Regions from separate parts of the Vibrio sp. Vb0349 genome, predicted to be linked through region 1. Evidence: predicted binding sites of a transcription regulator. Region 1 holds the regulator's gene; each other region holds the start of a gene.

Evidence for each region. The regulator CRP, encoded in region 1, controls carbon source genes, mostly activating them, when cyclic AMP is high. The targets are predictions, from matches to a motif close to TGTGANNNNNNTCACA.
Region 2: the regulator CRP is predicted to act here: its motif matches at 1,522-1,537, upstream of cytR (DNA-binding transcriptional regulator CytR).
Region 3: the regulator CRP is predicted to act here: its motif matches at 891-906, upstream of R7Q47_RS09910 (NupC/NupG family nucleoside CNT transporter).

The regions. Positions count from the first base shown of each region.
Region 1 is NZ_JAWOTS010000027.1:16,012-18,218, forward strand. Features, by position in the region: gene R7Q47_RS19995 (phosphoribulokinase) at 24-893, shown strand; gene crp (cAMP-activated global transcriptional regulator CRP) at 1,134-1,766, shown strand; gene R7Q47_RS20005 (DUF1338 domain-containing protein) at 1,903-2,207, opposite strand, start outside.
Region 2 is NZ_JAWOTS010000040.1:14,235-16,441, forward strand. Features, by position in the region: gene ftsN (cell division protein FtsN) at 1-15, opposite strand, end outside; gene cytR (DNA-binding transcriptional regulator CytR) at 241-1,248, opposite strand; gene priA (primosomal protein N') at 1,572-2,207, opposite strand, start outside.
Region 3 is NZ_JAWOTS010000006.1:164,430-166,636, reverse strand. Features, by position in the region: gene R7Q47_RS09920 (DUF5363 family protein) at 1-86, shown strand, start outside; gene R7Q47_RS09915 (TatD family hydrolase) at 73-846, shown strand; gene R7Q47_RS09910 (NupC/NupG family nucleoside CNT transporter) at 1,051-2,207, shown strand, end outside.

The DNA of each region.
Region 1 (2,207 bases):
AGTAATTTTCGACAAGGTTTGTCATGTCAGCTAAACACCCAATTATTGCGGTTACTGGTTCGTCCGGTGCCGGCACGACCACTACATCTGAAGCCTTCCGTAAAATGTTCAATATGATGAACGTTAAACCCGCATGGGTTGAAGGCGATAGCTTCCATCGCTTTACTCGCCCAGAAATGGACATCGAAATTCGCAAAGCCCGCGAGCAAGGTCGACACATTAGCTACTTTGGCCCACAAGCTAATGACTTCCCGGGATTAGAAGAGTTTTTCCGTAAGTTCGGGCATGACGGCACTGGCAGCGTGCGCCGTTATCTGCACACGTTTGACGAAGCGGTTCCCTACAATCAAATGCCAGGCACGTTTACACCGTGGCAAGACTTACCCGAAAACAGCGACGTGCTGTTTTATGAAGGGTTACATGGTGGCGTGGTCGATGGCGATGTTAATGTTGCTCAACATGTGGATTTCTTAATTGGCATGGTGCCGATTGTGAACTTAGAGTGGATCCAAAAATTCGTACGTGACACTCGCGATCGCGGCCATTCGCGTGAAGCGGTAATGGACTCAATCGTGCGATCCATGGACGATTACCTCAACTATATCACTCCGCAGTTTTCTCGTACTCACATCAACTTCCAGCGCGTACCGACCGTTGATACTTCCAACCCACTTAATGCAAAAGGCATCCCTAGTTTGGATGAGAGTTTTGTGGTGATTCGCCTACGCGGTATCAAGAATGTCGACTTCCCATATCTGCTGGCCATGATTGATGGCTCATTCATGTCACGCCACAACACGATTGTCGTACCCGGCGGTAAGATGAGCTTTGCAATGGAGCTCATAGTTCGGCCTATCCTACAACAGCTCATCGAAACAGGGAAAATTGGCTAAAAACCTGCCTGCGAAGATGTTTACTTTTCATACCGTGATCATGTGCACAGTTTTGCTTACAAAATCTCAATCATGGCACGATTAAAATCAAGAAATCGTTTTCGAAAAAGGATACTATTTCTTACCGAAACACAAGAGAGCTTGCAGCATATAAAAAGTGCTCTTATTCTAGTAGGCCTAATTCAGGCTTAGCTAAAATATGGATAGCGCAAGCGTACCCTGCAGAGGAAGTGAGATATTATGGTTCTAGGTAAACCTCAAACCGACCCAACATTAGAGTGGTTTCTTTCACACTGTCATATTCATAAGTACCCTTCAAAGAGCACGCTAATTCACGCGGGCGAAAAGGCAGAAACTTTGTACTACATCGTTAAAGGTTCTGTTGCGGTTCTTATCAAAGACGAAGAAGGTAAGGAGATGATCCTTTCTTACCTAAACCAAGGAGACTTTATTGGTGAACTTGGTCTATTCGAGGAAGACCAAGAGCGCACAGCTTGGGTTCGTGCTAAATCTCCTTGTGAAGTTGCTGAAATTTCTTTCAAGAAGTTCCGTCAGCTTATCCAAGTAAACCCAGACATCCTAATGCGTCTTTCTGCGCAGATGGCTCGTCGTCTTCAAGTAACTAGCCAAAAAGTGGGTGACCTGGCGTTCCTAGACGTAACTGGTCGTATCGCTCAGACGCTTCTGAACCTTGCAAAACAACCAGACGCAATGACTCACCCAGACGGCATGCAAATCAAGATCACTCGTCAAGAAATCGGTCAAATTGTTGGCTGTTCTCGTGAGACAGTAGGTCGTATCTTGAAGATGCTAGAAGAGCAGAACCTAATCTCTGCTCACGGTAAAACCATCGTGGTTTACGGTACTCGTTAATCTCGAACTAGAGTGACACGAACAAAACTATAAAAGCCACCAATGGCAACATTGGTGGCTTTTTATTTACTCATGACCAAATGAGATAGGGTGCAGCGAACACTAATGAGTAAGCTTAACAGGTTAACCCTAAAACTTAGCCATTCGTACTTTCAAAGATTTTGTCAGCTGAAGCGGCCACGAAACCTGGGTACAAATCACCATTTTCCATCGGATAGCGCTTAGCAAATTCATAAAACCCGCCAGGGATAATTTCAGTGCCTTCGCTAAAACGAACCGCTACTTTATCTGCCATGGTCGATGACTGCTCTAGCAACACCTCAGGAGTGCCCTTCACTTCACCACCATTTTCATTAATGGTAAACCCAGCGGTACGCAGATGATCGTTTACCTGCTTCACTTCTTCATATTCATTGAGCTGGTTAACGCTCACCGTGAAGT
Region 2 (2,207 bases), on a different contig from region 1:
ATCTCTATTTGCCACGGTTATTTCTGGTCATCAAGGATTCTTGCAAATATGTTAATCCAGAACGAGTTGAGAAAACACCCTATTGATAGAATCTTGATAGCTAAAGCGCGACAACGCCCGAGTGTAGGAGTGTGTTTCTGTTCTCGCTTATATTTATTCGGGGATATACAAAAAGCAGGAGGGGTAAATAAAAAAGCGGCGCCTTAGCACCGCTTTGGGGATGAATACCTAATCTTCAGGTTAAGGGCGCTGTGGTGGCGCTGCACTTCCACGAATGACGAGATTAGTTTCAAGCAGACGCGAGCCTGAATGCACGTCGTGGCCTTTTAACATCTCGAGCATCATTAGCATCGCTTGTCGACCAATCTCATAGCGAGGTTGAGAGATGGTGGTCAACGGTGGATCGCAGTACTGAGCGAAGTTAATGTCATCAAAGCCCACAACAGAGAGATCTTGCGGTACTCGTAAGCCAAGCTTTTTCGCTTCTTGAATTGCGCCGATGGCCATTGTGTCACAGTGACAGAAAATAGCCGTTGGTGGTTCTGGCAATTCGAGCAGTTTACGAACGGCTTTTGCTCCGCCATCAAAAGAAAACTCAGTAATGACACTATATTGTGGATCTTTATTGATGCCGGCACGGCGCAGGGCTTGTTGGTAGCCTTGCTGGCGGAACTGACACAATATTGCTGTATCTGGTCCAGAGATTTGAGCAATGCGTTTATGACCTAATTGGGTCAGGTAATTCACTGCTTCAAATGCAGAGGTCAGGTTATCAATATGTACTGTCGGAAGCTCGAGTTCAGGCGCAAATTCACACGCCATTACCATCGGAGGTAAGTTCTTTTGCTCTGGCTTACTGACATCGAATGGTAGATCTGTACCAAGCAGTAGCATTCCATCTGCCTGCTTAGTAAATACGAGGTTAACGAAAGAGCTTTCGCGTTTCTTCTGTTGTCCGCTATCGCCCAGCAGGACTAGATAACCATGTTCCATGGCTGCATCTTCAATACCGCGAATAATTTCAGAAAAATAAGGATCACAGATGTCGGGAACGATAGTAACAATGGTTTTTGATTCGTTTCTACGTAAGTTACGCGCTAATGAGTTTGGAGAATAACCCGCTTCAAGTACGGCATCTTCTACTCTCTTTCTTGTAGAAGAAGAGACTTTCTCTGGATTCATTAAGGCTCGAGATACCGTAGCCGTAGACACTCCCGCAAGCTGGGCAACATCCTTCATTGTCGCCATAGTTTTAACCTCTCATTTATTTTTTGCCAAGATGACGTTATTCCGGTTTGAAATCAGAGTAATCAAACCGAGTTAGAGCTGTGTTTGCTCTTCGCTCAGTTCGTGTTAACGAGTGGGAAAATGGATTCTTCACCGCGATATCAATTTGTGGGAATAGTCATTGTTTTAATCTAAGCCTGTGCAAACAAGTCACTTTAGACTTTTCTAATTTGGATAGTCTATTCATTTCTAAAGTGAAAGTTACGGTCTGTTTAACAAAAATTGTAATCTTGGTGTGATTCTGGTCACATTAAATGGTAATTCATTACATAGTTAAACGTTTGCTAGCTGAGATCTTGTGGTTCTATGTCTAAATTCCAGCGTACTTTCTTAGCATTTGGCAACAACTCAATAGCAGGTTTGGCACTGGTTAATAACTTTTGCATCAATGAACGATGCTGAGTTTGCAGTAATAGTTGCCAACGGTATTTACCAGCCCGCTTGGCCAAAGGTGAAGGAGTAGGGCCTAACACCATGCAGGAATCATCGAACAGAGGGTGTGACTCTAACGTAAAGCGAACCTGACGCAGGAAGTCTTCAACTACCTCACTTTGGTTCGCCTCTGCTTTAAACAGAGTCAAGAAACTATAAGGCGGAAGCTGAGCCAGTTTGCGTTCTTCCAGAGCAGTCATAGCAAAGTGGCGATAGTCTTTTTGAAGCAGGGCTTGCAGCAAGCTGTGCTCAGGATGGTGGGTTTGTAGGATAACCTCGCCAGGTTTACTTGCGCGGCCGGCACGACCTGCGACCTGAATAAACAACTGCGCTAGTCGCTCGGAAGCGCGGAAGTCACTACTATAGAGAGAGCCATCAACATCCAAAAGAGCAACGAGCGTTACATTTGGAAAATGGTGCCCCTTAGCCAGCATTTGGGTGCCAATCAGAATTTGATGTTCACCTTTGCGAATCGATTCAAGGGCATC
Region 3 (2,207 bases), on a different contig from region 1:
AAACTGAAGAGAAGAGTGAAGCCCAACCATCCTCTGATTTTCTGCCCGCAGATACAGATAAAAAGCGTCAAGATGAAGCTCTTTGATACGCACTGCCACTTTGATTTTGATGTGTTTCAAGATGACTTTGCGCATCAACTTGAGCTTGCTCAAACGCAAGGCGTCGCAAGAATTTTGATTCCTTCCGTCGGTCCGCAAAACTGGGCTCGTATTCAAACTTTGGCAGAGCAACATGCCAATTTGTATTATGCGCTCGGCTTTCATCCGTATTTTCTTGAAGATAACGTTGAGCAGCACCTTACAGAGCTAGAAGGCTATCTAAATCAAAAAGGACCACAGTGCGTAGCAATAGGAGAGTGTGGTTTAGATTTTGCCATTGATGTTTATCCACAGTTGCAAGAAAAGATACTTGAAGTTCAATTTGAGCTGGCTAGACGCTTCGAACTCCCAGTTATTTTACATAGCCGAAAAGCGCACAATCGCCTCATTCAAATGGTGAAATCGGCGAATCTCCCTAGAGGTGGTGTGCTACACGCTTTTTCTGGGAGTTATCAGCAAGCCATGGAGTGGGTCAAATTAGGTTTTTTTATCGGTGTAGGAGGAACGATTACCTACCCAAGAGCCAAGAAAACACGCGACGCAATTCAAAAATTACCACTCGAAAACCTAGTAATCGAAACAGACGCACCAGATATGCCTATACTTGGATATCAAGGGGAGTCAAATCACCCAGCCAAACTCATTCACGTCTTTAATGAGCTCGTAGAGTTGCATAACGGCCGAAAGCAATCGATTGCCTCTCAACTGTGGAAAAATAGCAATTTTGCTTTCTCGATATGTGAATAAAATCTAAAGATGTGGTTTGAAATCGAAAACGTTTTCCTGCTTATTGTGAATTAACTCACAAAGCTGGTTGAATCAATCATGAATCTTATAGGAAAGTGTGAGGCTGGCATTACTTTAATTGATTCTGCATGAGTATAATTGCCCCCGCTTTATAGCTCCATTTTGTAACACGCCAATAAATAACTTATAAGGAAGTCATAAACTATGAGCCTGTTTATGAGCCTAATCGGTATGGTAGTGCTTCTTGCGATTGCAGTAGCATTTTCTAACAACCGAAAAGCTATCAACTTTAGAACTGTGGGTGGCGCATTCGCTATCCAATTCGCATTAGGTGCATTTGTTCTGTATGTACCTTGGGGCCGTGATCTACTAAACGGTTTCTCTTCAGGTGTTTCTAACGTTATCAACTACGGTAACGATGGTTCATCATTCCTGTTCGGTGGTCTTGTTTCTGACAAGATGTTCGAAGTATTCGGCGGCGGCGGTTTCATCTTCGCATTCCGTGTTCTTCCTACACTGATCTTCTTCTCTGCACTGATTTCAGTTCTTTACTACATTGGCGTTATGCAATGGGTTATCAAGATTCTTGGTGGCGCACTACAAAAAGCGCTAGGCACTTCTCGTGCGGAATCAATGTCAGCTGCAGCTAACATTTTCGTAGGTCAAACTGAGGCACCTCTAGTTGTTCGCCCATTCGTTCCAAAAATGACTCAATCAGAGCTATTCGCGGTAATGTGTGGTGGTCTAGCTTCTGTTGCTGGTGGTGTACTAGCTGGTTACGCATCTATGGGTGTTCCACTAGAGTACCTAGTTGCGGCATCATTCATGGCAGCACCAGGTGGTCTACTGTTCGCTAAAATCCTTCACCCTGAGACTGACCAGCCTCACGAAAGTATCGAAGAAGCGATGGACGGCGGTGACGACAAACCAGTTAACGTAATCGACGCAGCTGCGGGCGGTGCGGCTTCTGGTCTACAACTTGCGCTTAACGTAGGTGCAATGCTAATCGCATTCGTTGGTCTAATCGCGCTAATCAACGGTATGCTAGGTGGCATCGGTGGTTGGTTCGGCATGCCAGAACTAACACTAGAGCTAATCCTAGGTTACGCGTTCTCTCCACTAGCATTCCTAATCGGTGTTCCATGGGCAGAAGCTGTAACAGCTGGTTCATTCATCGGTCAGAAAATCGTAGTGAACGAATTCGTTGCTTACTTGAACTTCACACCATACCTAGGTGAAAACGCTCAAGTAATCGCGGCAACTGGTGAAGTAATGTCTGAGAAGACAACAGCTATCATCTCATTCGCACTATGTGGTTTCGCGAACCTTTCTTCTATCGCGATTCTACTTGGTGGTTTAGG